Regions from separate parts of the Phycicoccus sp. Root563 genome, predicted to be linked through region 1. Evidence: riboswitches for the same ligand, from Rfam matches in the RefSeq annotation. Region 1 holds a riboswitch; the other holds the start of a gene.
What was found. A riboswitch is a leader RNA that binds a small molecule or an ion and turns the genes downstream of it on or off. The one in region 1 is predicted to bind S-adenosylmethionine.

Region 1 (15,805 bases):
TCGGAGGAGCCACCGCCGACGCGGTCGACCTCGTCGACTCCATCGGGGCCCGGCTCCCGTGGATGGCCCTCACGGTGGCGGTGGTCATGCTCGTGCTGCTGTTCGTGGCCTTCGGGTCGGTCGTGCTGCCCCTCAAGGCGATCGTCATGAACGCGGTGTCGATCGGCGCCAGCTTCGGTGTGGTGACCTGGATCTTCCAGGAGGGGCACCTCGCCGGGCTGCTCGGCTTCACCTCCCCGGGGTACCTCGACGTCACCCAGCCCATCCTCATGCTGGCGATCCTGTTCGGGTTGTCGATGGACTACGAGGTGTTCCTGCTCAGCCGGATCCGGGAGGAGTGGGACCGCACCGGCGACAACACGCGGGCCGTCGCAGCCGGGGTGCAGCGCTCGGGGCGCATCATCACCAGTGCGGCGCTGCTGCTCGCGGTCGTCATCGGGGGGTTCGCCACCAGCGGGATCGTGTTCCTCAAGATGATCGGGGTCGGCATGCTCGTGGCGGTGCTCATCGACGCCACGGTCGTGCGCGCCCTGCTCGTCCCGGCCACCATGCGGCTGCTCGGCCGCGCCAACTGGTGGGCCCCCGCCCCGCTGGCGCGGTGGTGGGAGCGCCACGGGCACCGCGAGGAGACCCGCGCGGCGGCGACCGACGCGACCGGGACCTCCGGGACCTCAGGGACCTCCGGGCCCTCGGAGCCGGCTGAACCGCCGGTCCTGCAGCCGGCCGGTTGAGCCGCGGCCCGGTGCTCCCCTCGCGGAGCACCGGGCCGTCGGTCACCCACCAGGTCGCACACCCGGTCGGCCCCCAGCGGCCGCCGGTGGTCCGCCGGTCGCCCGTCCGTTCGCCGCCATCCACCGCGGGCAAACGGCGGCGAACGACGGCGTCCGGCCGCGGGCTGGCTGTAGCACGTCACCCGAGGGGGTACTCGGATTTGTCCTGAACACGGCCAAACGGATGACCCCGGGACCGGCTGACGGGACCGATACTGGGGGAGTGCTGGGGAGCGCGTTCACGGGAACGTTGAGAGAAGCCCAAGCCGGGGATGAGCAAGCCTTCACCCGGCTCTGGCGCGACGCCAACCCCTTGGTCATCCGCTACCTGCGCGTCGTGGGTGCCGACGACCCGTACGACGCGGCCTGCGAAGGCTGGATCACCGCGATCCGTGGCCTCATCGGCTTCACCGGCGACGAGTCCGCCTGGCGGGTCTGGATCCTCGCGTGCGCGCGCCTGCGCGCCCAGCAGGGGACGGGGCAGGGGAGCTGGGCCACGGTCACCCCCATCGACCGGCGGGCGTTCTCGCAGGCCACCACCGCCTCCTCCGCCGCCACCGCTGCCACGGCGGCGACAGCGGCTGCGGCCGCGACGATGGCCCGGCGCCGGAGCGACGCCGACGAGTTCGACATCGACGCCCTGCTCGCTGCGTCCCCTGACACCGACCCTGCCCACCGCGGTCTCGGCGACACCATCACCGCCCTGCGCGCCCTGCCCCTGGGCCAGGGCGAGATCCTCGTCCTGCGCCTCGGTGGGGCGCTGCCCGTCCGGGCGGTCTCCGACGTGGTGGGCTCGGACGCCGAGAGCGTGCGCCGCTCCGAGGCTCGCGCGCTCGAGCGCCTGGGTGCCGACGCCGAGCTGCTCACGTGGTCGCTGGACGCGCCGGCCACTCCCGCGGAGCTCGCCGACGAACGCGTCGCGCTGGGGGCGTTCCGCAGCATCCCGCGGCCTCCGGCCTGGTCCGTCCCGCGCACCCGGGTCGTCACGGTCGGCAACGCGCCGGCCCGTCGGGGGGCCAAACGGCCGCACGGCATCGCCAACGCCGCCGGCCGCTCGCGCACCGCCCTGCTCGGCATCGCGACCATCTCGGCCTCGGTCATGTCGCTCGGTGGACTGAGCGCCGCTGCCTACGTCGGTGCCCTTCCCACGGGGGTCCAGCGGCTCATGCACGAAACCATCGGGGCGCCGGCCCCTGGAGCCTCGCGGTCCGGGGCACCGAAGCCGAAGGCGCCCGGTTCGCCGGCTTCGTCCCGTCCGTCCAACGGCATCGGCCGCATCCTCCCCGGCGGCGGGGTCGCCCCGGTCCAGCCGACCGCCGAGGTGACCGCTCCGGGCAAGGGGAAGGGCAAGGGCGGCACGAAGACCGGTTCGCCCAGCCCGACGTCGACCTCCTCCGTCACCGGCTCGGTGCCCCACGGCACGGGGTCGCCCACCCGGGCGCCGTCCACCGGCTCGACCGCGACGTCGGGGGTCCCGAGCTCCCACACGCCGAACTCCCACTCGACCAAGACCAAGGCACCGACGACCAAGGCGCCGAGGACGAAGACCCCGGGCTCGCATCCCACCAAGGGGCCGGCCACCGGGTCGGGCGACTCCACGGTGTCGTCGACCACCGGCCCCAGCGCCACGTCGACGACGGACGTCACGAATCCCTGACGGTCCTGCAGGGCGAGCGCCCGGCCGGACGAACCCCCGGCCGGACGAACCCCCGGCCGGACGAACCCCCAGGAACCACCCATGCCGGGCGTCGCACCCCGCGCGGACCGGGTGGTTTGCTCGTTGCGTCGGTGGCGATCTCGGTGAGATGACCGATGCCGGGGTCGGTCCTCGGGCGCTGCACTGGAACGTGGCCGGCAGCGGGTCGGCCGCACCCGGGGGTGGGGACGATGGTCAGTGTGGAGCTCGTGCCGATGATCAAGGCACCGCAGGGGTGGCCGGTGGCGCTCGTCGCCACCACGGCGATGGTGGCGCTCGCCGCCCTCGACCTCGCCGGTGCGGTGGCCGCCAAGGAGTGGGCCGAGCACCGGTCGTGGTGGCCGATGCTGCTGGGGCTCCTCGCGTTCGGGGTGCTGTTCTGGGTCTACGCCTCGTCGCTGCAGTACGCCGAGCTCGCCCTCGTCACCATGGGCTGGATCGTCATGCTCCAGGTGGGCCTCGTGGTCGTCGACCGGGTGCGGTACGGCGTCGAGCTGCCCGCAGGGAAGTGGGTGGCGGTCGTCGTCCTGCTCGCGGCGCAGGCCTACCTCGTGCTCGCCCCGGCCGCGTCCCGGACGAGCGCGTCCTGACCGCGACCGCCCTCGGCAGGGCGGTGGTCCTGCTCGCGTAGGCTTCCCGCGTGCTCTTCCCCCTGACCGTGGTCGTCCTCGCCGGTGCGGTGGCCCTGCTCGCGATCGCCGGCTGGTATGCCGCCCGCACCCGCCTCGTCGACGACCGCCTTCTCCTCGTGGCGGCGGTGGTGGAGCTGGGGGTGCTCGTCCAGGCCGCCGTCGCGCTCGCGCACCTCGGCAGCGTCCCCGGGGACGACGCGGAGACGGCGACGTTCGCGGCATACGCGATCACGCTGCCGTTCCTTCCCCCGGTGGCGGTGTTCCTGGCGCTCAAGGAGAAGACCCGCTGGTCGATGGGGGTCGTCGCCGTCGCGGCGTTCGCCGTCGCGGTGATGACCGCCCGCCTCCAACAGATCTGGAACCTCCATGGCTGACGCGCCGCGCTCCACCCGCTCCGGGCCGGGCATCGTGCTCGTCGCCGTGTACGGCCTGCTGGCCCTCGCCGCGACCGGCCGCTCGGTCCTGCAGATCACCGAGTACTTCTCCCGCGCCCCCCTGGCCTACGTGCTGTCGGCGCTGGCTGCGGTCATCTACGTCGTGGCCACGATCGCGCTGGCGCGTGGCGACCGGACCTCACGGCGGGTCGCCACGACGGCCATCACCATCGAGCTCGCCGGGGTGCTGGTGGTGGGCTTGGCGTCGTACCTGGCCACCGACGCGTTCCCCGACAAGACCGTGTGGTCCCACTTCGGCTCCGGGTACGGCTACGTCCCGCTCGTGCTGCCGGTGCTGGGGCTGCTGTGGCTGCGCCGGACCGCGAGCCGGCCCGCCTCGACGGCGCAGGCCGCGGGCGACCCGACGGGCTGATCCTCGACCGACCGGTTCCTGACCGATTCCCGAGCGGCTAGCCCTGGTCGGGCTGGTCCTCGACGGGCTCGAGCAGCAGCACCGGGATCAGCCGGTCGGTCCTGACCTGGTACTCCGCGTAGGGCGGGAAGGCGGCGACGCAGCGCTCCCACCACTGCTCGCGCTCCTCGCCGTCGATCTCGCGGGCCCGGACCGTCCACGTGCGGTCGTCGTCCTGGAGGTCCAGGACCGGGTTCTTGCGGACGTTGGCGTACCACGCCGGGTGCTCCGGAGCGCCGCCCTTGCTGGCCACCGCGGCATACACGCCGTCGTGCTCGACCCGCATGAGCGGCACCTTGCGCACCTTGCCGGAGACGCCGAGCATCGTCAGCATGACCACCTCGCGGTCCTGGACGCTGACCGACCGGGTGGTGCCGGTCTCCTCGATCTTCTCGACCTGCTCACGGACCCACGCGGTGGGACTGGGGACGTACTCACCCTGAATCGTCATGACGCCATGCAAGCACGCGCGCGGGACGACCGCACGACCGGGACCTGTGGACAACGTGCCGGGCACCCGCTCCGGTCCTCCTACCCTCGGGGCCATGACGACGGCAGCGTCGACAGGCGCCACCCCGCAGCCCAGCTCGCGCCTGACCTCGCACCCTGCCCCGGTCTCCACGAGGATCGAGGTGAGCGGTTCCGAGGTCGCCGCGCTGGGCGTGGCGCTGTCGCACGTCGCCACCGACCTGCAGTGGCATGCGGCAGAGGTCGCGGACCGGGCGTGGGCCCTGGGGGTCGGGCACAGCACTGCGGCGCTCGGCGACGTCCTCGGTGACTTCGAGCACCGGCGCCTCGTGCTCGGTCGGGCGCTCGACGACCTCGCGGTCGCGGCCCGCCGGGCCGGCGGTCTCTACGTCGAGGTCGAGGCGGCCGTCGGTGGGATGGTCGACGCCGGACGTACGACGTGAGCAGCTCTGCGGCAGCGGTGCTCGGCCCCGTCGCCGGCGACCCCGCCGGGGTGCGCGGGATCGCAGCGACCCTGTCCGCCGAGGGTGAGCAGCTGGCCGCCCTGGCCCGCACCGCCCGGGGACTCGCCGATCCGGGCGTCGCCGTGTGGTCCTCCCCGGCCGGTGCGGCCTTCGGCCGCAGGTTCGGTGCGGTCCCCGAGGTGCTGGAGCGGGTGGCCCGTCGGTATGCCGTGGCCGCGTCGGCGCTGCGTCGCCTCGCGGACGAGCTCGAGCGTGTGCAGGTCGAGGTGGCGGGGGCGCAGCGGGTCCACCGGGTGGAGTGGGACGCCTTCCTGCGGGCGGGGGAGCTCATGGGGGTCGCGGAGGGCAGCGCGGACCCGGCCCAGCGGGCGCAGGCGGGGAGGTACCGCGCCGAGATGGTGACGCACGGCGAACGCGTGCAGGTCGCGGTGCGGCGCCACGCGGAGGCGCACGACGCCTGGACCGCCGCGGACCGTCGGTGCGCTGCGGTGCTGCGCGGGCTCCTCGACGACGGGCTGGCCGACAGCGGCCTGTACGACGCGCTGACGGGCACCAGCCGCGTGGCAGGAGAGGTGGCGGGTGCCGCAGGGACCCTCGCCCTCGTGCCCCCGCTGCGTCCGCTGGCGGCGGTGGCAGCAGGGTCCGCCGGACTGCAGGTGGCGGCCGATGCGGTGGTGCTCGTCGGGTACGGCGACGGCGACCCGACCCACCTCGCCCTGGCGACGGCGGCCGCGGTGCTGGGGAGCACCGGATCGGTCCTCAAGACCGGTGCCCGGGCGACGAACGCTGCCGTCGTCGGTGCGACCGGCTCGCGGTCGGGGCGCAGCGCGCTGCGGCTCACCGCCCGGGACCGCCTGGCTGCGGGGCTCGCGGAGAACGTCCCCTCGGCCCGGCTCGGTGTGTCCGGCGCGCGCGGGGCCGGGTTCGCGGGGGAACGGCTGGCGCGCAAGGGCGTGCGGCTGGTCGAGGCACCCGCACCACGCGCGCCCCTGCCGTGGACCCGGCCGCCGCGGTCGGCAGCGGCCCTGCGCCCGTGGCTGCACGAGCAGGCCGCAGTACGAGCGGCCACCTGGGCCAAGGTCCGCTGGGTCGACGACCTCACCGCGGTGGCGAGGGCAGAGGGCGCCTCGACGAGCTGGCACGTGGCCGGGGTGGCGGCGGACGGAGTGGCGCGTGGCGTGCACCAGGGCGATGCGGTGAGGGAGCGGCTCCTCGACGCGCGGGAGCAGGCTGACCTGCGCGACAGTGGTACCCGACACCGTTGACCTGTCCTGTATGCCGCAAATAGGGTCCATGGTGCAGAAGCCAGTTTCCGCCATGTGGAATCGTGAGGCATCCCCCCATGGACACCGACGTCCTCGCCCGACGCTTGCGCACCCTCGTGGGTGACCACGCCGTCATCACCGACCGGCAGCAGCTGCGCACCTACGAGTGTGACGGGCTGACGCACTACAAGGTCGTCCCGGCCCTCGTCGTGCTGGCGGAGTGCACCGCTCACGTCGCCGCGGCGGTCACCGAGTGCGCCCGGGCGGGCATCCCGTTCGTGGCCCGCGGCTCGGGGACCGGGCTGTCCGGGGGCGCCCTGCCGCACGCCGACGGTGTCCTCATCGTGCTGAGCAGGATGCGACAGATCCTCGAGGTCGACCGGGCCAACCAGCGCGCGGTCGTCGAGCCCGGGGTCATCAACCTCCAGCTCAGCGACACCACCCGCCCGGAGGGCTACTACTACGCCCCCGACCCCTCGAGCCAGCAGGTCTGCTCCATCGGCGGCAACGTCGCGGAGAACTCCGGGGGAGCGCACTGCCTCAAGTACGGCTTCACCACGAACCACGTCACGGGCCTGGAGTTCGTCACCCCTCAGGGCGAGGTGGTGGAGCTCGGTGGCAAGGCCCCCGACCCGACGGGCTACGACCTGCTCGGTGCGGTCGTCGGCTCGGAGGGCACCCTCGGGGTCGCGACCCGCGTGACCGTCCGCCTGACCCGGACGCCGGAGGACGTGAGCACCCTGCTGGCGGCGTTCGCCTCGACCGACCAGGCCGGGGCCGCCGTGTCGGCGATCATCGGCGCCGGGGTCATCCCGGCGGCCATCGAGATGATGGACGCGCTGGCGATCGAGGCGGCGGAGGCGGCGGTGCACTGCGACTACCCCGCGGGTGCGGGTGCGGTGCTCATCGTGGAGATCGACGGCCCGGCGGTCGACGTGCGGCACGTGTTCGCCGAGGTGGAGCGGCACTGCCGGGAGGCCGACGCCTTCGAGATCCGCATCGCGCAGGACGACGCCGAGCGCGCGCTGTTCTGGAAGGGGCGCAAGTCGGCCTTCGCCGCGGTGGGCCGGATCAGTCCGGACTACATCGTGCAGGACGGGGTCATCCCGCGGACCGCGCTGCCGGAGGTGCTGCGCCGGATCGCTGAGCTGTCGACGGAGTCCGGCGTCCGTGTCGCCAACGTCTTCCACGCCGGCGACGGCAACCTGCACCCCCTCGTGCTGTTCGACGAGTCGAAGCCGGGGGAGGGCGAGCGGGCGGAGGAGGTCTCCGGCGCCATCCTCGACCTCTGCATCGAGCACGGGGGCTCGATCACGGGCGAGCACGGGGTCGGCAGCGACAAGGCGAAGTTCATGCCGCGCATGTTCACCGACGACGACCTCGACACCATGCAGCTCGTGCGGTGCGCGTTCGACCCCGAGTCGATCTCCAACCCCGGCAAGATCTTCCCGACGCCTCGCCTCTGCGGTGAACGCCCCGGTCGGCACCAGGGCGTCCACCCGCTGGCCGAGTCCGGCGTGGCGGAGGTCTTCTGATGGGCGTCGTGCCGGACGCACTCCTGCGCGCGTGCGACGGACACGTCACCGAGGCCTCCGACGACGACACGGTCCTCGGTATGGCGCCGCGCTGGGTGGCGTCGCCCGCCACGACGGCGGAGGTCTCGGCCGTCATGTCCGCGGCCTCGACGTCGGGGCTCGCGGTCGTGCCGCGGGGGAGCGGGACCAAGCTGCGCTGGGGCAACCCGCCCCGGAGGCTGGACGTCGTCCTCGACACCACCCGCCTCGACCGCCTCGTCGAGCACGCGGCCGGGGACCTCATCCTGGTCACCGGTGCGGGGCGGCCCCTGGCCACGCTGCAGGAGGACGTTGCCGCCTCCGCGCAGCGGCTCGGGATCGACCCGACGCGCAGTGGCACCATCGGCGGGACCGTCGCGACGGGGACGAGTGGCCCGATGCGGTTGCGGCACGGGGCAGTTCGCGACCTCGTCATCGGCATGACCCTCGTGCGCGCGGACGGGGTGGTCGCCAAGAGCGGCGGCAAGGTGGTCAAGAACGTGGCGGGGTACGACCTCGCCAAGCTGCTCACCGGGTCGTTCGGCACGCTCGGTGTCATCACCGAGGTCGCGTTCCGGCTGCACCCCGTCCCGGGGGAGCGGCGCTGGGTGACCGTGTCCGTGGACGGGCCCGACGCGGCGCAGGACGCCGTCCAGTCGCTCGTGCACAGCCAGCAGGTGCCGGTCGCGGTGGAGGTCGACTGGGACGGTGCCACCGGGACGGTCGCGGCGCTGCTCGAGGGCCACGCCGAGGCCACGGAGGAGTGTGCAGCCACCGTGGCCCGGGAGCTGGGCGACGACTCCCACGTCTCGGGCAGCGCGCCGCCGTGGTGGGGTGAGGACCTGGAACGCGAGGGGCCCCGGGACCGAGGAAGCAGCCGCACCCTGGTCCGGGTCACCCACGAGATCGCCGGAGCGGGGCGACTGTTGCGCGCCACCGGCGACCTCCGGGAGCGTTGCGGCGTCCTCGCGTCCTACCGGGGTTCGCCCGCGGTCGGCGTCGGCTGCGCCGTCCTCGACGGTGAGGCCACGACCGTGGTCGCAGCGGTCGACCACCTGCGGGCCACCGCGGCGGCCCTCGGGGGCGCCGTCGTCGTCCTCGAGGCCCCCGACGCCGTCCGCGACCGCCTCGACGTCTGGGGGCCCGCGACGGCCCTCGACCTGATGCGCTCGGTCAAGCAGCGCTTCGACCCCGGCGGCGTCCTGGCGCCGGGCCGCTTCGTGGGAGGCATCTGATGACGAGCACGACGAACCCTGCCCCCGGGTCCGGTGGACCCATCGACCCCCACCACGCAGGGTCGTTCGACGCGCACCGCCCGCCGTCGGCGGAGCTGCTCGCCGACTGCGTGCACTGCGGCTTCTGCCTGCCGAGCTGCCCGACCTACGTGCTGTGGGGCGAGGAGATGGACTCGCCGCGCGGACGCATCCACCTCATGTCGCAGGTGCGCGAGGGCGAACCCCTGACGCCCGAGGTGGCCGGCCACTTCGACGCCTGCCTCGGCTGCATGGGCTGCGTGACCGCCTGCCCCTCCGGCGTGAAGTACGACGAGCTCATCACCGCGACGCGGGCGCAGGTGGAGCGCAACACCACAAGGCCGCCGGCCCAGCGGCTCCTGCGATCGGCCATCTTCGCCTTGTTCCCCTACCCGCGTCGGCTCCGTGCCCTGCGTGGCCCGCTGCGCCTGCACCAGCGTTCCGGGCTCTCCCGTCTGTTGCGCAGGTCCGGTGTGCTGCAACGGATCTCGCCGCAGCTGGCGGCGATGGAGGCGCTCGCCCCACCCCTCGGCCGCCCGGTGCCGGTCGCCGAGGTCACCCGGGCGCGTGGGGCCAGGCGGGGCACGGTCGGCATGCTCCTCGGCTGCGTGCAGCGCGAGTTCTTCCCCGGCGTCAACGCCGCCACGGCGCGGGTGCTGGCGGCCGAGGGCTTCGACGTCCTCGCCCCGGCGGGGCAGGGGTGCTGTGGCGCCCTCTCGGCGCACAACGGCCGCGAGCCCGAGGCAGCAGCCTTCGCCCGCAGCCTCGTCGACACGTTCGAGGCGGCCGGCGTGGAGCACGTCGTCGTCAACTCCGCGGGGTGCGGCTCCGCGATGAAGGAGTATGCCGCGCTGCTCGCCGACGACCCCGCCTACGCCGCCCGGGCCGAGGCCTTCGAGGCGAAGGTGCGTGACGTCAGCGAGTTCCTCGCCGAGGTCGGACCGGTGGCCACCCGGCACCCGCTCGAGGTGAGCGTCGCCTACCACGACGCCTGCCACCTCGGGCATGCGCAGGGGATCCGCAGCCAGCCGCGGCAGCTGCTCGGCGCCATACCGGGGCTGGAGCTGCGGGAGGTCCCGGACGGGTCGCTGTGCTGTGGCAGCGCGGGGATCTACAACCTGCTCAACCCCGGCACCGCCCAGGAGCTCGGCGACCTCAAGGCGGCCAACGTCCGTCGCACCGGTGCGGACCTGCTCGTCACGGCGAACCCCGGGTGCCTCATGCAGATCCACTCCGCGCTCGAGCGGTCGGGCACCCCCATGCCCCTCGCCCACACCATCGAGGTGCTCGACGCCTCGATCCGCGGACGACGACCCTCCGACCTCGGCGCCCCGGCGGCCGGACGCACCCCCGGGAGGCCGACCACGACCTGACGCGACCCGCCCCACTCCCGTGTCCGCGAGGACACGTCTCACAACGAGGTGACCCATGTACAGACCGGAACTCGACTCCGTCGCCGGCTCGCTGACCATCACCGCCCTCGTGGCGATGCTGCCCCTGCTGACCCTGTTCGTCCTGCTCGGCGTGCTGCGCCTGGCCGCGTGGAAGGCCGCCCTGATCTCGCTGGCGGTCTCGATCGTCGTGGCGCTGACCGCGTACTCGATGCCCGTCGGCGCGACCCTGTCGGCCGGGCTGGAGGGCGCCGCCTTCGGCTTCTTCCCGATCCTGTGGATCGTCATCAACGCCATCTGGGTCTACAACATGACCGTCGAGACGGGGCACTTCGACGTGCTGCGGCGGTCGTTCGCCAAGGTCAGCGACGACCAGCGGATCCAGGCCGTCATCATCGCGTTCTGCTTCGGGGCGCTGCTCGAGGCGCTGGCCGGGTTCGGGACGCCGGTGGCGATCACCAGCGTCATGCTCATCGCCCTGGGGTTCCGGCCGATGAAGGCCGCGGTCGTCGCGCTGGTGGCCAACACGGCCCCCGTCGCGTTCGGGGCGCTGGCCGTGCCGATCACGACGCTCGCCACCGTGAGCGGCGAGTCCGAGCACCACCTCGCCCAGATCGTGGGCCGGCAGACCCCGCTGCTCGGCGTCTTCGTGCCGATGGCGCTGGTCTACATCGTCGACAAGGGCAAGGGCGTCCGGGCGACCCTGCCGGCCACCCTCACGTGCGGGATCGCCTTCGCCGTGGCGCAGTTCGCCACGAGCAACTTCCTGTCGACCCAGCTGACCGACATCGTCGCGGCCCTCGTGGGGGCCCTGTCCGTCGTCGTCCTCCTGCGCGTCTGGCAGCCCTCGGACACCTACGTCGAGACCGAGACCGACGACGACGAGCTCGTCGGGGCCCGCAGCAGCAGCACCGGCGGCGCCGCCCGCTCCACGGGTGCGACCGCCGCCTCGGGCACGCGTCGGGGCGAGGTACGTCGGCACGACGAACCCGTGCCCTCCACCTCGGCCCACGACCTGGCCGCCCGCGACGAGGGCAAGGTCGACAGCACCGGCGAGGTGGTCAAGGCCTACGCGCCGTACCTCATCATCATCGCGTTGTTCATCCTCGCCCAGCTGCCCGGCATCAAGGGTGCGCTGGACGCCCCGACGCGGTCGTTCGGGTGGCCGGGCCTCGACGGGCTGCAGACGGCCTCAGGCAAGGCGTCCACCCTGCCGACGTTCAAGCTCAACTGGCTCAGCGCCGCCGGCACCCTCATGCTCCTCTCCGGCCTGCTGACGATCCCGGCCATCGGCATCTCCCCGTCGAAGGCGCTGCGGGCCTACGGCGCGACCTACCGGCAGCTGGCGTCCGCGATCCTCACCGTGATGGCGGTGCTCGGCCTGGCCTACGTCATGAACGCCTCGGGCCAGACGGCGAGCCTCGGTTCGTGGATGGCGGGTGCGGGCTCGGCGTTCGCCATCCTGTCGCCGATCCTCGGGTGGCTCGGTGTCGCCGTCACCGGCTCCGACACCTCCTCGAACTCGCTCTTCGGCGCGCTGCAGGTCTCGGCGGCCAAGGACGTCGGGCTCAGCCCCGCGCTGATGGCCGCAGCGAACTCGTCCGGCGGGGTCCTCGGCAAGATGATCTCGCCGCAGAACCTCGCCATCGCCGCTGCCGCGGTGGGTCTGTCGGGGCGCGAGGGCGACCTGTTCCGCAAGGTCGTCGGCTGGAGCCTGGGGTTCCTGGCCTTCATGTGCGTGATCGTGTTCCTGCAGTCGACCGCGGTGCTCGGCTGGATGCTCCCCTGACGGGCGGCATGACGCGTTCGTGAGGTTCGGTGGCGGGCGGACCGACCGGTCCGCGATGAGAGACGGGTATGCCGCGTCGGTGACGACGCGGCATACCCTCTCCACAGGTCATGAGTGCCAGCGGAAAGCCCCGGCTCGCTGGCCGGCAACCCTCCTCCGCGGTGGGGTGCCCCGGGTGAGGACCAGGCGCACGGCACCTGCCGTGCGCAAGCGCGGGAGACCCCAACCACGTGTCCCGCACCGTTTCTGACGGTGGCGACCTGCAGCACTCCACCCTCGGTGACGGACCACGCCGACGCCGCCCACGCGGCACGAGAGTGAAGGTCAGTGACATGAGCAACGCCAACTGGTCGTTCGAGACCCGCCAGATCCACGTGGGCCAGGAGCCCGACTCGGCCACGGGGGCTCGCGCCCTGCCGATCTACCAGACGACGTCCTACGTCTTCAAGGACACCGAGCACGCGGCGAACCTGTTCGCGCTCAAGGAGTTCGGCAACATCTACACCCGCATCATGAACCCCACGCAGGACGCGGTGGAGCAGCGCGTCGCCTCGTTGGAGGGTGGGGTCGCGGCCCTCCTCGTCGCTTCGGGGCAGGCGGCCGAGACGCTGGCGATCCTCAACATCGCCGAGGCCGGCGACCACGTCGTGGCCAGCCCGTCGCTCTACGGCGGCACCTACAACCTGCTCAAGCACACGCTGCCCAAGTTCGGCATCCAGGTGAGCTTCGTGGCCGACCCCAACGACCTCGAGTCGTGGAAGGCCGCGGTGCAGCCCAACACCAAGCTGTTCTTCGGCGAGACGATCGCGAACCCCAAGTCCGAGGTGCTCGACATCGAAGGTGTCGCGGCCGTCGCCCACGAGGCCGGGGTCCCGCTGATCGTGGACAACACGATCGCCACCCCCTACCTCCTGCGCCCGTTGGAGTGGGGCGCCGACATCGTGGTGCACTCGGCGACCAAGTACCTCGGCGGCCACGGCACCTCGATCGCCGGTGTCATCGTCGACGGCGGCACCTTCGACTACGCCGCCGACCCGGGGAAGTTCCCCAACTTCAACACCCCGGAGGAGAGCTACCACGGGCTGGTCTTCGCCCGGGACCTCGGCGTCGGCAGCCCTCTCGGGGCCAACCTCGCGTTCATCCTCAAGGCCCGGGTCCAGCTGTTGCGCGACCTCGGGCCGTCGGCGTCGCCGTTCAACGCGTTCCTCATCGCCCAGGGGATCGAGACGCTCAGCCTGCGGATCGAGCGCCACCTCGAGAACACCCACAAGGTCGCCGAGTTCCTCCAGGGCCACGACCAGGTCGAGAAGGTCGTCTGGGCGTCGCTGCCCGACCACGAGTCCTACGAGAAGGCGAAGAAGTACACGCCTCGCGGGGCCGGGGCGGTGCTGGCCTTCGAGATCGTCGGCGGGGTCGACGCGGGTCGGCGGTTCGTCGAGGCGCTCCAGCTGCACAGCCACGTCGCCAACATCGGTGACGTGCGGTCGCTGGCCATCCACCCGGCGTCCACGACGCACTCGCAGGGCCCCGACAGCGACCGTCTGGCCGCCGGGGTGACGCCGGGTCTGGTGCGGCTCGCAGTGGGTATCGAGCACATCGACGACATCCTCGCCGACCTCGAGCAGGGCTTCATCTCGGCCAAGGGCGCCTGACCGGCGCGCCGCAGCCGCAGCACGAACCCCCTCGCCCGACCCCTCGCCACGACCCCTCGCCCGACCCCGTGTGCAGCAACCTCTGCTAGCAGAGGTTGCTGCACACGGGACAGGTAGCACCGTGGCCCAAGGGCAGCACCCTCTGCTGAGTGGTGCCCGCGCCAGCCCACCGACGTCTCGAGGGACGGGGGTGGGGACGGCGTCGTGGATGGCGGGGACGGCGTCGTGGATGGCGGGGGCGGCACGGGGTGACGGCCCAGCGGCCTCCGTATGCTGGCCTGCATGCCTTCCGTCGACGCCACCGAGCCCGGGGCCGTCCGGTCGGAGGACGCAGGTGGTGACGGTGCGGCCCGGGGCGCCCGCAGGCCTCGGGGACGCCGTCCCCGTCGCGGGGACCGGGAAGGCCGGGGTTCCCGACCGGTGCGGGTGCCGCCCCCGGTCCCGGAGCTGAGGTACCCCGAGAACCTGCCGGTCGTCGCGCGCAAGGACGACATCGCCGCCGCCATCCGCGACCACCAGGTCGTCATCGTGGCGGGGGAGACCGGGTCGGGGAAGACCACCCAGCTGCCGAAGATCTGCCTCGAGGTCGGTCGTGGGCAGGCAGGCCTGATCGGCCACACCCAGCCGCGGCGGATCGCCGCCAGGTCCGTGGCGGAGCGCATCGCCGAGGAGCTCGAGGTCGAGCTCGGCACGGCCATCGGCTACCAGGTGCGGTTCACCGACCAGAGCAGCGACAGCACGCTGGTCAAGGTGATGACCGACGGCATCCTGCTCAACGAGATGCAGCGCGACCGGATGCTGCGCAAGTACGACACGATCATCATCGACGAGGCGCACGAGCGGTCCCTCAACATCGACTTCATCCTCGGCTACCTCAAGCAGCTGCTGCCGCGCCGGCCCGACCTCAAGGTCGTCATCACCTCGGCGACCATCGACCCGCAGCGCTTCGCCGAGCACTTCGCTGATGCGCGGACGGGGGAGCCCGCGCCGATCATCGAGGTGTCGGGGCGCACCTACCCCGTCGAGCACCGCTACCGCCCCCTCGTCGACCCCGACCGCCCCGACGACCCCGAGCGCGACCAGGTGACCGGGGTGTGCGAGGCCGTCGAGGAGCTGTGGACCGAGAACCGCGAGGGCGACATCCTCGTGTTCCTCTCGGGGGAGCGCGAGATCCGCGACACCGCTGACGCGCTGACGTCGATGAAGCTCCCGCAGACCGAGGTCCTCCCGCTCTACGCCCGTCTCTCCGCCGCGGAGCAGCACAAGGTCTTCGGTCGGGCCAGCGGACGACGGATCGTGCTGGCCACGAACGTCGCCGAGACGTCCCTGACGGTGCCCGGCATCCGGTATGTCGTGGACGCGGGAACCGCGCGCATCTCCCGGTACAGCCAGCGCACCAAGGTGCAGCGGCTGCCGATCGAGCCGATCTCGCAGGCCAGCGCCAACCAGCGCTCGGGCCGGTGCGGGCGCGTGGCCGACGGCATCTGCATCAGGCTCTACTCGGAGGAGGACTACGACAGCCGCCCCGAGTTCACCGAGCCCGAGATCCAGCGCACCAGCCTGGCGTCCGTCATCCTCCAGATGACCTCGCTCGGCCTCGGGGACGTCGGCCGGTTCCCGTTCGTCGACGCGCCCGACCCGCGCCAGGTCGCCGACGGCGTGCGGCTGCTCGAGGAGCTGCAGGCGTTCGACTCCGAGGACGAGGGGCGCCGCGGGCGGCAGCTCACGCCGTACGGACGCTCCCTCGCCCGGCTCCCCGTGGACCCGCGCCTCGGCCGGATGCTCATCGAGGCGGGGAAGCTCGGGTGCACCCGCGAGGTGCTCGTCATCGTCGCGGCCCTGTCGATGCAGGACCCGCGCGAACGCCCGGCCGACAAGCAGACCCAGGCCGACCAGTCGCACGCGAGGTTCAAGGACGAGCACTCCGACTTCATGTCGCTCCTCCTGCTGTGGGCCTACCTCAAGGAGCAGCAGAAGGCGTTGAGCCACAGCGCTTTACGGCGCATGTGCCGCAACGAGTTCCTGC
Region 2 (15,805 bases), on a different contig from region 1:
CCGAGGTCGAACTCGTCGATCTGCTTGCCCTTCGCGATGACCATGCGGGGCAGGGGGAGCGGCTCACGGGTGAGCTGCAGCTTCGCCTGCTCCACGTGGTTGGAGTACAGGTGCGCGTCGCCGAGGGTGTGCACGAAGTCGCCGGGCTCGAGGTCGCAGATCTGGGCGACCATCATCGTGAGCAGGGCGTACGACGCGATGTTGAAGGGCACGCCGAGGAAGATGTCTGCGGAGCGCTGGTAGAGCTGGCAGGAGAGCCGGCCGTCGGCGACGTAGAACTGGAACATCGTGTGACAGGGCGGCAGGGCCATCGAGTCGACGTCCGCGACGTTCCACGCCGAGACGATGTGGCGGCGCGAGTCGGGGTTGGTCCGAATGGCGTCGATGACCTTTGCGATCTGGTCGACGTGGCCGCCGTCGGGCGTCGGCCAGGAGCGCCACTGGTAGCCGTAGACGGGCCCGAGGTCGCCGTTCTCGTCGGCCCACTCGTCCCAGATCGAGATGCCGCGCTCCTGCAGCCAGCGGACGTTCGAGTCGCCGCGCAGGAACCACAGCAGCTCACCGATGATCGACTTGAGGTGCAGCTTCTTGGTCGTCAGGACCGGGAAGCCCTCGGAGAGGTCGAACCGCATCTGGTAGCCGAAGACCGAGCGCGTGCCCGTCCCCGTCCGGTCGGACTTGTCCGTCCCGGTCGTCATCACGTGGTCGAGGAGGTCCAGGTACTGCTGCACGACGGCAACCTAACACCGCGCGGCGACGGGACCCGGCGCCATACCGACAGGCGGTCCCGGCGATGATCCGGTCGCGCAGCACAGGGATCCCGCCAATGTCGGTGTCGCGGCACGAGCAGGGCGCTGGGCCGCCGCCGCGGAGCGATAGCCTGCGGGTATGAGCACAGCGTCTCCGTTCGGTCGCCTCCTGACAGCCATGATCACGCCGATGCGGCCCGACGGGAGCGTCGACGCCGAAGGTGCCAAGCGGGTCGCCCAGCACCTCGTGGACACCGGGCACGACGGCATCGTCGTCAACGGCACCACCGGTGAGTCCGCCACCCTCACCGACGACGAGAGCCTCGAGATGGTCAGCCTCGTCGCCGAGGCCGTCGGTGGCCGGGCCGCGGTCGTCGCGGGTGTCGGTTCGAACGCCACCGCGCACAGCGTCGAGATGGCCGGGCGCGCGCAGCATGCCGGCGCGACCGGGCTCCTGCTCGTCACGCCGTACTACAACAAGCCCACCCAGGCCGGGGTCGTCGCGCACTGCCGCGCGGTCGCCGAGGTGACCGACCTGCCCGTCATGCTCTACGACATCCCCGGACGCACGGCCATCCCGTTCACCCCGGAGACCCTTGCCGAGCTGGCCACCGTGCCGAGCATCGTGGCCGTCAAGGACGCCAAGGGCGAGGCATGGTCGACGACCAAGGTCATGGCCTCGACCGACCTCCTGTACTACTCGGGCGAGGACGCGACCACGCTGCCGTGGCTGGCCATGGGCGCCATCGGCACGGTGAGCGTCGTCGGCCACGTCGCCGGACGCGAGTATGCCGCGATGATCGAGGCCGTCGACCGCGGCGACCTCGCGGCGGCCCGAGTCATCCACCAGCGCCTCATCCCGGCGGTCGACGCGATCATGAACACGTCGCAGGGCGCGATCATGGCCAAGGCGGCGCTCGTCGAGCTCGGCGTGATCGAGCACGCGACGGTGCGCCTGCCGCTGGTCGAGTCCCCTCCGGAGCACCTCGAGCTGCTGAGGGCGGGCCTGAAGGAGTCGGGTCTGCTGTGAGCCACCCGCACCCCGAGCTGACCGCACCGCCCCAGCTCGACCCGAACGGCGTCCGCGTCGTCGCCCTCGGTGGCCTCGGCGAGGTGGGTCGCAACATGGCCGTCATCGAGCACGCCGGCCAGCTGCTGATCATCGACTGCGGCGTCCTGTTCCCCGAGGACCACCACCCGGGCGTCGACCTGATCCTGCCCGACTTCGAGTACATCGAGGACCGCCTCGACCAGGTCCAGGCCATCGTCCTCACCCACGGCCACGAGGACCACATCGGCGCTGTGCCCTACCTGCTCAAGCTCAAGAAGGACATCCCGGTCGTCGGCTCGATGCTGACCCTTGCGCTGGTCGAGGCCAAGCTCAAGGAGCACCGGATCACCCCGTACACGCTCGGGGTGAAGGAGGGGATGCGCGAGAAGCTCGGGGTGTTCGACTGCGAGTTCGTCGCCGTCAACCACTCCATCCCCGATGCGCTCGCGGTGTTCGTCCGGACCCCCGCCGGGACGATCCTGCACACGGGCGACTTCAAGATGGACCAGCTGCCGCTCGACGGCAGGCTCACCGACCTGCGCGCGTTCGCCCGTCTCGGTGAAGAGGGCGTCGACCTCTTCATGACCGACTCGACCAACGCCGAGGTGCCGGGGTTCACCACCCCGGAGAAGGACATCGCGCCGGCCATCGACAAGGTCTTCCGCGACGCCGAGCGCCGGATCATCGTCGCCTGCTTCTCCTCGCACGTGCACCGCGTCCAGCAGGTGCTCGACGCCGCGGAGAAGGCCGGGCGAAAGGTCGCCATGGTCGGTCGCTCCATGGTGCGCAACATGGGGATCGCGGCCGAGCTCGGCTACCTGCACGTCCCCGACGGGGTGCTCGTCGACGTCAAGAAGCTCGACAACTTCCCCGACCACCAGGTCGTCCTCATCTGCACGGGTTCGCAGGGAGAGCCGATGGCGGCCCTCTCCCGCATGGCCAACCGCGACCACCGCATCGACGTGGGGCCCGGCGACACCGTCCTCATGGCGTCCTCGCTCATCCCCGGCAACGAGAACGCCGTCTACCGCGTCATCAACGGCCTGATGCGCCTCGGCGCCACCGTCGTCCACAAGGGCAACGCGAAGGTCCACGTCTCGGGCCACGCCAGCGCCGGCGAGCTCCTCTACTGCTACAACATCGTCAAGCCGCGCAACGTCATGCCGGTGCACGGCGAGTGGCGCCACCTCGTGGCGAACGCCGAGCTCGCGGTGCAGACCGGGGTGCCACGTGAGCGCGTGGTCCTGGCCGAGGACGGGGTGGTCGTCGACCTCGTCGACGGCGTCGCGAAGGTGGTCGGCGCCGTGGACTGCGGGTACGTCTACGTCGACGGTTCGTCGGTGGGCGAGTTCGACGAGGCCCTGCTCAAGGACCGCCGCATCCTGCGCGACGAGGGGTTCATCTCGGTGATCGTCGTCATGGACTCCGCCACGGGCAAGGTCGCCGCGGGCCCGGAGATCCAGGCCCGGGGCTTCGCCGAGGACGACGAGATCTTCAACCAGGTGCGCCCCAAGATCGAGCAGGCGCTCGCCGAGGCGACCGGCAAGGGCATCACCGACCCCCACCAGCTCGAGCAGGTCATGCGTCGTGCGATCGGCAGCTGGGTCGGCGGCAAGATCCGTCGCCGCCCGATGATCATCCCGGTGGTCATCCAGGCCTGAGCCGCGTCCCCGCCAGGGGCGCGTCCCCGCAGGGACGCGTTTCCCACCAGGGGCGAGCTGCTACCAGGGGCGAGCTGCTACCAGGGGCGGGCGGGGGACAGGTCGCGGGTGTCCTCCACCGGGAGCCAGCCCTGCGGCGTGACCTCGTAGGCCGCCCGTGGTCCGTTCGCAGCCAGGTCGGCCACCGCGGCGAGCAGGCGCTCGACGTGCTCGGCCGTGGTGCCCAGACCGACGCTGGCCCGGATCGCGGTGCCGGACCCTGCGCCATACGGGTCGTCGAGGAGGGTGTCGACGCACAGGTGCGCGCAGAACTTCCCGTCGCGGACCCCGATCCCGTGCTCGGCGGACAGCGCCGCCGACACCAGCGAGCTGTCGAGCCCGTCGATCGTGAAGGTGGCGACCGCGACGCGCTCGTGGTCGTCGCCGAAGAGCGAGTAGGTCTCGACGCCGTCGATGGCGCGCAGGCCCTCGAGGAGGGCGGTGCCGAGGGCGTCCTCGTGCGCCTCGACCGCAGCGGCGCCGGTGCGGAGGGCGTGGCAGGCCGCGGCGAGGGCGACCGCGCCGATGACGTTGGGGCTCCCGGCCTCGTGGCGGGCCGAGCCGGTGTGCCAGGCGACGCCGTCCTCGGTGACGGCCCTGGTCGCTCCGCCCCCGGCGAGGTAGGGCGTCGCCGCGTCGAGCCAGTCGGAGCGGCCCGCGAGGACACCGGCGCCGAACGGCGCGTAGAGCTTGTGACCGGACAGGACGACGTAGTCGACGCCGAGCTCGGCGAGGTCCACGCGGCGGTGCGGGGCGTACTGCGCCGCGTCGAGGACGACGCGGGCACCGGCCTTGCGGGCGATCGCGGCGAGCTCGCGGACCGGCCAGACCTCGCCGGTGACGTTGGAGGCGCCGGTGAGGACGACGAGGCGGTGGCGGCCGTGGCGGTTCTTCAGCGCCGTGCGCAGCAGGACCGCGGCGTCGGCGGCGCTTCCGGGGACGGGCAGGCGGGTGGTCTGGCGCGCCTTCCACGGGAGCAGGGCGGCGTGGTGCTCGGTCTCGAAGACGAAGACCTGGGTGTCGCGCGGCAGGGCGCGGGCCAGCAGGTTGAACGAGTCGGTGCTGTTGCGGGTGAAGACCACCTCGTCGCCGGGCCGGGCCCCGACGAAGGTCGCGACCTCCTCACGGGCCTGCTCGTACCAGGCGCTGGTCACCTTGGAGGCGTACCCGTTGCCGCGGTGCACGGAGGAGTAGGTGCGCAGGGCGCTGTCGACGGCGGCCTTGACGCTGACGAGCGACGGCGTCGAGGCGGCGTGGTCGAAGTTCGCGTAGTCGACCGGGCCGTTCAGCGTGGGCACCACCAGCCCGGCCGAGACCACGGCGGGCAGGTCGGCGGACCGGTGGACGGGCAGCTCGGCCGGCAGGGGCTCGACCGCACCGCCCAGCGGCAGCGAGGCCGGCGCGACCAGAGGCGGAACGGCCCGGAGGTGCTCACGGGCGTGGGCGAGGGGAGCGGTGCGGCGGAACGCGTGGTCCGGCGTGCTCTCGGGAGTGGTCGGTGGGGTGCTCGCGATCGACATGGAGGTCAGCTCCTGGGTCCGGTGGGACCCGGGCTGTGCTCGGGTCCGCGCTTGCCGGCTGCGGGTGCAGTCGACCCGGTCGTCACCCGGAGCACCCCACCGCGGTGGAGGGTTGCTGGTCAGCAAGCCGGGGCTGTGCGCTGACACTCATGACCTTGACGACGAAGGTAGCGGCGGTCGGGTCGTCCCTCCACCAGCCGGACGGACCTTCTCGCCATCTGAGACCTCGGGGGAGGTCGCGCCGGAAACGGTGGTGCAGGTGATCTGGCGGGACCGGCGCACCCCCTGCCCCCGATGTCCTGGTACGCCTGCACCGGCGACCTCCCCGAGGGGTGGTCGCCGGTGCGGGCCCCGCCAGACGCAGGCTCAGCGTGGCAGGGCCGCACCCGTCGCGTCGGGTGGACCGGCCCGTGCTGCCCGAACCGGGGGGACCCCTCCACCTGTTCGGGGGAGCGGGTCCGCCCCGAACGGCGCGGGTGACGGCTCCGTGTCGGCTCCGGGTCGGCTCCGGGTCGGCGTCAGATCCGCCCACGTGGAACGCGTGTGACGCGTGTGTCCGGTGTGACCTTCGCGTAGCCTGCGGACCATGGCCACACGTCCGTCCACCCCGACGCGCACCTCCTCGGCTGGGCAGGCGCGCAAGGGCACCGCCACCCGCCCCGCCAACCGTCGCACCACCACGCCCCGCAAGAGCCCCGCCCGGGGTTCCCGCGGCAAGGCCAGCGGTGGCGGCCTGCCCCTGCCGTTGCGTGCGGTCCGCGGCACGTGGATGGGTATGGCGCACGTAGCCGGTGGCGCGGTCCGCCGCGTCGGCAACGGGGCCCGCGACCTCGAGCCCGAACACCGTCGCGACGGCGTCGGCTTCCTCCTCCTCGGCCTGGCCATCGTCGTGGCCGCCCGCGAGTGGTGGGCCCTCGAGGGCCCGGTCGGCGACGTCATCCACGCCGTCGTGGCCGGCACCTTCGGCCGGGTCGCGTACGCCGTGCCGCTCGCGCTGCTCTACCTCGGCGTCCGGCTGCTGCGCGCCCCCCAGGACGACGGCGCCAACTCGCGCATCGGGGTCGGCCTCGGCGCGCTCGCGTTCGCGGCGTCGGGCCTGGCCCACGTGGCGGCCGGCATCCCCACCCCGCCGGCGGGTGCCGAGGGCATGCGCGACGGCGGCGGCATTATCGGCTTCCTCGCCTCCAGCCCGCTCAAGGCGGCGGTCTCGGTCTACGGCACCGTGCCGATCCTGCTCATGCTCGGCTTCTTCGGTCTCCTCGTGATGACCGCGACCCCGGTCCACATGATCCCCGAGCGCCTCGCCGAGCTGCGCGACCACCTCCTGCACCGCGGGGTCGACGTCGACGAGCCGGCCGCCGAGGAGGCCGAGAAGCCCCGGCGCCGCCGCAGGGTGATCGAGCCCGAGGGGCCGTTCGACGGTGACGAGGCGTTCGAGAAGGCTGCGGTCGTCGTGCCCGAGGGCAAGGACGGCCTGCGTCCCGGGCAGAAGCGCCCGACCGCCCCGGGCGTCCTCGCCCCCGGTGCCACCGGGGCCAACAGTTCCACCAGCGCCGGCGCCTCGGGCGCCCCACCAGTGGTTCCCGCCCGCCAGGTCGCCGAGAAGGTCGCCCTCGAGGCGCCGCCGACGACCCCCCTGCCGCAGCGGGTGGAGCAGCTCGCCCTCGCCGGCGACATCACCTACACGCTGCCCGACAACGCCCTGCTCGAGCCCGGCTCGCCGCACAAGGCCCGCAGCGCCGCGAACGACCGCGTCGTCGAGTCCCTCACCCAGGTGCTCGACCAGTTCGACATCGACGCACAGGTGACCGGCTTCAGCCGCGGCCCGACGGTCACGCGGTACGAGGTCGAGCTCGGTCCCGGCATCAAGGTCGAGCGGGTCACCGCCCTCTCGAAGAACATCGCGTACGCCGTCGCCTCGGCCGACGTCCGGATCCTCTCCCCGATCCCCGGCAAGTCCGCCATCGGCATCGAGATCCCCAACACCGACCGCGAGAAGGTCAGCCTCGGCGACGTCCTGCGCAGCCAGGCCGCCCGCGGCAACGACCACCCGATGGTCATGGGGGTCGGCAAGGACGTCGAGGGCGGCTACGTCATCGCCAACCTCGCCAAGATGCCCCACCTGCTCGTCGCGGGGGCCACCGGCGCCGGCAAGTCGAGCTTCGTCAACTCCATGATCACCTCGATCCTCATGCGCTCGACGCCCGACGAGGTCCGGATGGTGCTGGTGGACCCCAAGCGGGTGGAGCTCACGGCATACGAGGGGATCCCGCACCTCATCACCCCGATCATCACGAACCCCAAGAAGGCCGCCGAGGCCCTCCAGTGGGTCGTGCGGGAGATGGACACGCGCTACGACGACCTCGCCCAGTTCGGCTTCAAGCACGTCGACGACTTCAACAAGGCGGTCAAGGCCGGCAAGGTCAAGCCGCTGCCGGGCAGCCAGCGGGTCATCCACCCGTACCCGTACCTGCTCGTCATCGTCGACGAGCTCGCCGACCTGATGATGGTCGCCCCGCGTGACGTGGAGGAGTCGATCGTCCGCATCACCCAGCTCGCCCGGGCCGCCGGCATCCACCTCGTGCTGGCGACGCAGCGTCCGTCGGTCGACGTCGTGACCGGCCTGATCAAGGCCAACGTCCCGTCGCGGATGGCGTTCGCGACGTCGTCGCTCGCCGACAGCCGGGTCGTCCTCGACCAGCCCGGCGCCGAGAAGCTCATCGGCCAGGGCGACGCGCTGTTCCTGCCGATGGGCTCGAGCAAGACGATGCGCGTCCAGGGCGCCTGGGTCACCGAGTCCGAGATCCAGAACGTCGTCAAGGCGGTCACCGACCAGCTCAAGCCGAACTACCGCGACGACGTCACCGTCGTCGCCGCCAAGAAGCACGTCGACGACGACATCGGTGACGACCTCGACCTGCTGCTGCAGGCGACCGAGCTCGTCGTCACGACGCAGTTCGGCTCGACGTCGATGCTCCAGCGCAAGCTGCGCGTCGGGTTCGCCAAGGCCGGTCGCCTCATGGACCTGCTCGAGTCACGCGGCGTCGTCGGTCCGTCCGAGGGTTCCAAGGCCCGCGACGTGCTGGTCAAGCCGGACGACCTGCCCACGACGCTCGCCCTCATGCGCGGCGACGAGGTCCCGGACGCCGAGCCGGTGTTCGACGGCCAGGCCCTGGCCGACGAGGCTGGGGGAGTGGAGCACACCGACGAGGTGCCGGTCGGCGCACCGGCGCCGTCGTACCGGCCCGGCTACGCCCCCGACGACCGCTACGACAACGACCCGGTGGCCGCGCAGTTCGCGGGCCGCGAGGAGGTCGAGGAGTCCGGCGACGCCTGGGAGCTCACCGGGCGCGACTGAGGTCCGTCGGAATGGATCCGGGGTGGGCCGGTGTTGCCCTCCCCGTGACCGCCGCGCCCCAGACCGTGACCGACGACCGTACCCAGACGCTTCCCCAGACCTCCGTCGACTCCTCCCGCTCCTCCGACGAGGCCATGCCTCCCGCCCCGACGGGTCGCGCCTACGTGCGGTTCGTCCTCGTCCTCGGCGCCCTCATCGCCATCGGGCCGCTGACCATCGACACCTACCTGCCGGCCCTGCCCTCGATCACGCGTGACCTCGCCGCGTCCGAGTCGGCCGTCCAGTTCACCCTCACCGGCATCCTGCTCGGTATGGGGCTCGGCCAGCTCCTCGTCGGCCCCCTCGCCGACGCGGTGGGCCGCCGCCGCCCCCTCATCGCCGGGCTCGCGCTGCACATCGCTGCGTCGATCTTCTGTGCGTTCGCGCCGAGCATCGAGCTACTGACCGTGGGTCGTGTCCTCCAGGGCCTCGGCAACGCCGCGGTGGCCGTGGTCTCCATGGCCATGGTGCGCGACCAGTTCGCCGGCTCCGCCGCCGCGACGATGCTCTCGCGCCTGATGCTGGTCATGGGCCTCGCGCCGGTGCTCGCACCGACCCTCGGTGGCTTCATCCTCCAGCTCACCTCGTGGCGCGGGGTTTTCGTCCTGCTCGCGATCGCCGGGACGATGATGGTGACGCTCGCGTCGTTCGCCCTGCGCGAGACGCTGCCACCGGCGCGTCGCCGCAAGCTCGCGTTCAAGCCCGTCGTGGCGACCTACGGGTCGCTGCTCAAGGACCGCACCTTCGTCGGGCTCGTCCTGATCAGCGGCCTGATGTTCGCGACGCTGTTCTCCTACATCGGTGGCTCGTCGTTCGTGCTGCAGGACATCTACGGCCTGAGCGTCGCGCAGTTCGGCCTGGTCTTCGGGATGAACTCGCTGGGCTTCCTGACCGGTTCGCAGCTCAACCCGTTCCTGCTCAAGCGGTTCGAGCCCCGCGTGCTGGTGCGTGCCGGGGTCACCATCGGTGCAGTGGCCGCCCTGCTGACGCTCGCGTCGGCCGCCACCGGCTTCGGGGGCCTGACCCTGATCCTCGTGCCGCTCTGGTTCATCCTGTTCGCCTGCGGCCTGACCCTGCCGAACACCCCGGCGCTGGCGCTCACCCGCCACGGCGAGGCGGCGGGCACGGCGGCTGCGCTGCTCGGTGCCTCGCAGTTCGTCATCGGTGGAGCCGCGGCTCCCCTGATCGGCGCGATGGGTTCGGGCTCGGCCGTGCCGATGACCCTGGTGATGGCCCTGACGGCCTCCCTGGCGCTGGTCGTCGCGACCCTGACCCTGCGCGGGCGGCTGGCTCCGGTGGACGCCACCGCCTGACCGGCGGCACCGCGCACAGCGCGCCCCACCTCGAGCGCTCGACCCCGTCCTCATCGGGTCGAGCGCTCAGGGTTCGGTGGAGAAGGGCCGGACCGCCGGGCCCGGCTCGTCGTCCGCGGCAGCCGCCGCGATGTGGGCCACCAGCGCAGCGAGCGGAGGCGGGACCTGTTCCGCCGTCGTCGCCGCGGCCAGGGCCTGCGCGACGAGCGCCTTGCGCCCCGACGTCGTCCCGGAGAACCGGCGCAGCTGGTCGGTGACCGGCCGACCCTCCCACGTGGGCTGGCGCCGGAACGTCACGAAGCGGTCCAAGAGCCGGAGCCGGTCGAGCACCTCGATGACCCGCTCGACCCCCAGCGCCCGGATCAGCTCGTCCTCGAGGTCCTGGTCGCAGACGTGGAAGCCGAGGGCGGCCATGTCGTCGGCCGAGCCCACCGGGTGACCGATCGACGCCAGTGCACGGGCGAAGTAGCCGGCCTCCCCGACGTCGCAGAGCCCGAGGACGCGCAGCCGGGCAGGGGCGTCACCGTTGGCGCGCGCACTCTGCGCAACGAGGTCGGCGAGGTGGCGTCGGATGTTGGTGACGCCACCCATGTCGACGAGGTCGAGCCGGTCCGGCTGCACGGTGACCGGACGCACGCCCAGCAGCGCGCGCACGGCAGCGACGTCGCTCTGGCCCTCGAGCAGGACCACCACCCGGTGCCCGGACATGGCCGCCAGCATGCCAGCGCCGGGTCGAGGCCGCCGCCCGGTTCGGGCCCGGGTCCCCGGCGGTCCGGCACCCGCGGGCCCGGACATGGCCGCGCGCGGCGACCCCGCGTCATACCTCGAGGCGGTAGCCCTGACCGGGGTCGGTGACGAGGTAGCGCGGGTGGGTGGGGTCGGGTTCGAGCTTGCGCCGCAGCTGGTTGGCGTAGACGCGCAGGTAGTTGGACTCGCGGCCGTACCCGGGACCCCACACCTCGTGCAGCAGGTCCTTCTGCGAGACGAGGTGTCCCGGACGGCGGGCGAGGACCGCGAGCAGGCGCCACTCGGTCGGCGTGAGGCGCACGACGTCGCCGCCGATCGTGGCCGTGCGCTCGGCGAAGTCGAGGGCGAAGTGCTCGGTGCGCAGGGCGGGCGGGTGGTTCTCGCTCTCGCCGGCCCTCCGCAGGGCGGCGCGGACCCGCGCCTGGAACTCCTCCATGCCGAACGGCTTGGTGACGTAGTCGTCGGCGCCGACGTCGAGCGCCTCGACCTTGTCGGCGGAGTCGGTGCGGGCGGAGAGCACGATGACGGGAACGCTCGAGGTGGCCCGCAGCCGGCGCAGGACGTCGATGCCGTCGAGGTCGGGCAGGCCGAGGTCGAGGACGACGACGTCGGGGGAGCGTTCGGCGATCGACTGGAGGGCGGAACGGCCGTCGCCGACGGTCTCGACCTCGTACCCACGCGCCCGCAGGCTGATCGCCAGGGTGCGGCGCAGGTGGGGTTCGTCGTCGACGACCAGGACCACGCTCATGCGGGCATCCTGCCATCGGCGCGGGGGAGCTCGAGGACGATCGTCAGGCCGCCACCGGGGGTGTCCTCCGCGGCGATGGTGCCGTCCATGGTCTCCATGAGGCCACGGGCGACCGCCAGCCCGAGTCCGACGCCGGACCCGCGCGGTGCGTCGTCGAGGCGCTGGAACGGGGCGAAGATCGCCGCCTTCGAGGAGTCCGGGACGCCGGAACCCCGGTCGACGACCCTCACCTGGAGGTGGTGACCGGTGGCGTAGGCCTTGACGACGACCTCCTGGCGGCCGCCCGAGTGGTGCAGGGCGTTCTCCACGACGTTGGCCACGACGCGGTCGAGGAGGACCTCGTCGTAGAGGGCCAGCGGGAGGTCGTCGGCGGCCAGGACCCGGACGCGGTCCGGTGCCGACACCGTCGACACGGTGCGCCGGATGGTCTCCACCACGGCGCCCTCGCTGACCTGCGCGGCGACCACGCCGCTCTGCAGCCGGGAGATGTCGAGGAGGTTGGCGACCAGGGTGGTGAGCCGGTCGGAGGACTCCTCGATCGTCTCGAGCAGGTCGGCCTCGTCCTGGGCGTCGAACGCCGCACCGGGCTGGCGCAACGTCGAGACCGCTGCCTTGATGCCGGCCAACGGGGTCCGCAGGTCGTGCGACACGGCGCTGAGCAGGGCGGTGCGGGCCCGGTTGTCGCGGGCCAGGGCCCCGGCCCGGCGGGCCTGCTCGGCGAGGTCCGCCCGCCGCAGGACGGCCTCGGCGTGCGCGGCGAACGCGGAGACGAGGCGGCGCTCGTCGGCGGCCAGGACCGGCCCGAACAGGGCCAGGGTCGTCGTGTCGTCGACCGGTGCCAGCACCGCGGCCCGGTCCAGCTGGTCCACGTCGAACCCCGGCAGCGCCGCGACCACCTGCCACGGCGCCCGCACCGAGGGTCGTCGCACGAGTCCGGCCGTCGTCAGGTGGAACAGGTCGGCGACCTGCTCGAGCAGCGCGGTGAGCGGGTCCTGCTCGCCCAGCAGCGTCTGCGCCGAACGCTCCAGCGCGAGCGACTCGCGCTGGGCGAGGCGCGCGGCGGCGGCCCGGCGGTCGCTGAGGTGGACCGCGGAGGCCACCGAGACGGCGACGACGAGGAAGACGACGACGGCAGCAGCGTTCTGGGGGTTGGTGATGGTCAACGTCCCCACCGGGTCGGTGAAGAACCAGTTGAGGCTGAGCGACCCCAGCAGGGCGGACACGACGGCCGGCCCGAGCCCTCCCGCCAGGGCGCAGCCGACGGTCAGGGCGAGGAACAGCAGCACCTCCAGCGGCAGGTCGTGCGACTCCCGGGTCGCGATGAGCAGGGCCGTCAGCACCACCGTGCCGAGGGTCGCGAGCAGCCAGCCCGCCAGCCGCCTGCGCCCCGCGAGCGCCCCACGGCCGCGCCGGGACTGCCCGCGGTGGGCCTGCTCGTGGGTGACGATGACCGTGTCGATGTCGCCCCCCGCGCCCTCGACCACGTGGCTGCCGACCCCGCGGCCGCGCAGCGCCTGCCACCAGGTCCGTCGGGAGGCGCCGAGGACCACCTGGCGTGCGTTGACCCCTCGCGCGAAGTCGAGGATCGCGGCCGCCGCGTCGTCGCCGGCCACGGTGTGGAAGGTGCCGCCGAGCTCGGCGACCAGCGTCCGGATCTCGCCGATGCTCTCCAGCCGGGCGTCGATGAGGCCGTCGGCAGGGGTGACGTGGGCGACCACGAGCTCGCCGCCGGCGCCCCGCGCGGCGATCTGGGCGCCGCGCCGGACCAGTGCCGCCGACTCGGGCCCTCCGGTCACGGCGACGACGACGCGCTCGCGGGCCGGCCACGACGACGTGATCCCCTGGTCGCGCCGGTAGCGCTCGAGGCCCTCGTCGACGCGGTCGGCCAGCCAGAGCAGCGACAGCTCGCGCAGGGCGGTGAGGTTCCCCTCGCGGAAGTAGTTGGCCAGCGCGGCGTCCACCCGGTCGGGGCCGTAGATGTTGCCGTGGGCCATCCGTCGGCGCAGTGCGTGTGGCGACATGTCGACGAGCTCGATCTGGTCGGCCGTCCGCACCACCTCGTCCGGGACGGTCTCCTGCTGACGGATCCCCGTGATCGCCTCCACGACGTCGTTGAGCGACTCGAGGTGCTGGACGTTGACGGTGGAGACGACGTCGATGCCTGCGGCGAGCAGGTCGCGGACGTCCTCCCAGCGCTTGGCGTGCCGGCTGCCGGGGGCGTTGGTGTGCGCGAGCTCGTCGACGAGGACGACCTCGGGCCCGCGCTCGAGGACGGCATCGACGTCCATCTCGCGCAGCGTGCTGCCGCGGTGCACCACCTCGCGGGTCGGCACCACCTCGAGCCCGCCCAGGGCCTGGGCCGTGTGGGCGCGACCGTGCGTCTCGACCAGCCCCACCACGACGTCGGTGCCGCGTTCGGCCCGCCGGTGCCCCTCGGACAGCATCGCGACGGTCTTGCCCACCCCGGGGGCCGCGCCGAGGTAGATGCGCAGCCGGCCGGGGGTCATGACGACATTCTCGCGTCATCGGGGGGTCGAGGGGCCATCGCCGTGCCGTTCCTAGCCGGCGGCGCGGGCCAGCGCGAGGTTGAGCTCGAGGACGTTCACCCGTGGCTCGCCGAGGTACCCGAGGGTGCGCCCCTGGGTGTGCTTCGCCACCAGTGACGCAACCAGGTCCGTGCCCAGCCCGGTCGCCCTGGCGACGCGCGGCACCTGGAGCGCGGCGTACTCGGGCGAGATGTGGGGGTCGAGCCCGCTCGCCGAGGCGGTCAGGGCGTCGGCCGGTATGCCGCCTGCGCCCCGCGAGGTGCCCGCGCCACCGTCCGCCTGCGCCACCGTCGCTCGGCGTTCGGCGACCGCCTTGGCCTGGGCGTCGCTCGAGGCGGCGAGGTTGGAGCCGCCGCTGGTGTCGCCGGAGTAGTCGCTGGTGGACGGACGACCGTGGAACCACCGGTCGCCGGTGAAGGACTGTCCCAGCAGGGACGAGCCGACGACCTTCCCGTCGTGCTCGACGAGGGAGCCGTCCGCCCGGGCGCTCAGGCCGAGTCGGCCGACGCCGAACACGACGGCGGGGTAGACCACCCCGAGCAGGACGGTGAGGGCGAGCAGGAGCCGCAGCGCGGCGGCGTACTGGCGCGTGAGTGAGGTCATGCTGGTCAGCTCAATCCGGGGAGTTGGGACACGAGGAGGTCGATCACCTTGATGCCGACGAACGGTGCGACGACGCCGCCCAGGCCGTAGACGAGCAGGTTGCGGCGCAGCAGGTCGGCCGCGCCGCCGGGGCGGTAGTGCACGCCGCGCAGGGCGAGCGGCACGAGCGCGACGATGACCAGCGCGTTGAAGATGACGGCCGAGAGCATGGCCGACTGCGGCGACCCGAGACGCATGATGTTGAGGGCGTCGAGTCCGGGGAACAGCACGACGAACATGGCCGGGATGATCGCGAAGTACTTGGCGATGTCGTTGGCGATCGAGAACGTCGTCAGCGCTCCGCGCGTGATCAGCAGCTGCTTCCCGATGGCGACGACCTCGATGAGCTTGGTCGGGTCCGAGTCGAGGTCGACCATGTTGCCGGCCTCCTTGGCCGCCGACGTGCCCGTGTTCATGGCCAGTCCGACGTCGGCCTGGGCGAGGGCAGGCGCGTCGTTGGTGCCGTCGCCCGTCATCGCGACGAGCCGACCGCCCTCCTGCTCCTTGACGATGAGGGCCATCTTGTCCTCGGGTGTGGCCTCGGCGAGGAAGTCGTCGACCCCCGCCTCCGTGGCGATCGCCGCCGCAGTGAGCTTGTTGTCGCCGGTGATCATGACGGTGCGGATCCCCATGCGCCTCAACACCTCGAAGCGTTCGGCCATGCCCGGCTTCACGACGTCCTTGAGCCGGACGAGGCCGAGGACCCGTGGCGCCCGGCCGGCGGCAGCCAGGGCCACCACCAGCGGCGTGGCACCGTCCCCGGCGATGGCGTCGGCGAGCCGTCCGGTCTCGTCCGGAACTTCGCCCCCCTCCTGGGTGACCCACGCGGTGACTGCCGACGCCGCGCCCTTGCGGATGCGCGTCCCGTCGGGGAGGTCCACGCCGGACATGCGCGTCTGCGCCGTGAACTCCACGAACTCCGCTCCCTGCGAGGCGAGCACGTCCGCCGACGTCACACCCCCGAAGTGCTCCAGGGAGGTGGCCAGCTCGACGATGGAGCGCCCCTCGGGCGTCCCGTCCGCGAGCGACGACAGGTATGCCGCCTGTGCCAGTTCGCCGTCCGCCGCACCGATGACCGGGGTGAGCTCGCTGGCGCGCCGGTTGCCCAGCGTGATCGTGCCGGTCTTGTCGAGCAGCAGCGTCGACACGTCGCCCGCCGCCTCGACGGCCCGGCCGGACATGGCCAGGACGTTGCGCTGGACGAGCCGGTCCATGCCGGCGATGCCGATGGCGGAGAGCAGGGCGCCGATCGTCGTCGGGATGAGGCAGACGAGCAGGGCGACCAGGACGATGACCTGTTGCAACCCGCCCGAGTACGACGCCAGCGGCTGGATCGCCATGACGGTGACGAGGAAGAGGATCGTCAAGGTGGTCAGCAGGACCGTGAGGGCG

Region 2: it holds a riboswitch for S-adenosylmethionine, as region 1 does, so the genes downstream of both, ASD62_RS18645 (aminotransferase class V-fold PLP-dependent enzyme) here and ASD62_RS04780 (bifunctional o-acetylhomoserine/o-acetylserine sulfhydrylase) in region 1, are expected to answer to the same signal.

The regions. Positions count from the first base shown of each region.
Region 1 is NZ_LMGM01000001.1:1,008,548-1,024,352, reverse strand. Features, by position in the region: gene ASD62_RS04840 (efflux RND transporter permease subunit) at 1-731, shown strand, start outside; gene ASD62_RS04835 (RNA polymerase sigma factor) at 1,021-2,427, shown strand; gene ASD62_RS04830 (hypothetical protein) at 2,658-3,056, shown strand; gene ASD62_RS04825 (hypothetical protein) at 3,107-3,472, shown strand; gene ASD62_RS04820 (hypothetical protein) at 3,465-3,905, shown strand; gene ASD62_RS04815 (nitroreductase family deazaflavin-dependent oxidoreductase) at 3,943-4,395, opposite strand; gene ASD62_RS04810 (hypothetical protein) at 4,490-4,855, shown strand; gene ASD62_RS04805 (hypothetical protein) at 4,852-6,141, shown strand; gene ASD62_RS04800 (FAD-linked oxidase C-terminal domain-containing protein) at 6,219-7,676, shown strand; gene ASD62_RS04795 (FAD-binding oxidoreductase) at 7,685-8,929, shown strand; gene ASD62_RS04790 ((Fe-S)-binding protein) at 8,929-10,320, shown strand; gene ASD62_RS04785 (L-lactate permease) at 10,376-12,127, shown strand; SAM riboswitch class IV at 12,234-12,346, shown strand; gene ASD62_RS04780 (bifunctional o-acetylhomoserine/o-acetylserine sulfhydrylase) at 12,460-13,779, shown strand; partial or broken gene hrpA (ATP-dependent RNA helicase HrpA) at 14,062-15,805, shown strand, end outside.
Region 2 is NZ_LMGM01000002.1:274,645-290,449, reverse strand. Features, by position in the region: gene ASD62_RS18660 (thymidylate synthase) at 1-731, opposite strand, end outside; gene dapA (4-hydroxy-tetrahydrodipicolinate synthase) at 889-1,779, shown strand; gene ASD62_RS18650 (ribonuclease J) at 1,776-3,461, shown strand; gene ASD62_RS18645 (aminotransferase class V-fold PLP-dependent enzyme) at 3,539-5,020, opposite strand; SAM riboswitch class IV at 5,063-5,175, opposite strand; gene ASD62_RS18640 (DNA translocase FtsK) at 5,607-8,378, shown strand; gene ASD62_RS18635 (multidrug effflux MFS transporter) at 8,390-9,730, shown strand; gene ASD62_RS18630 (hypothetical protein) at 9,797-10,438, opposite strand; gene ASD62_RS18625 (response regulator) at 10,548-11,225, opposite strand; gene ASD62_RS18620 (ATP-binding protein) at 11,222-13,732, opposite strand; gene kdpC (potassium-transporting ATPase subunit KdpC) at 13,784-14,374, opposite strand; gene kdpB (potassium-transporting ATPase subunit KdpB) at 14,380-15,805, opposite strand, start outside.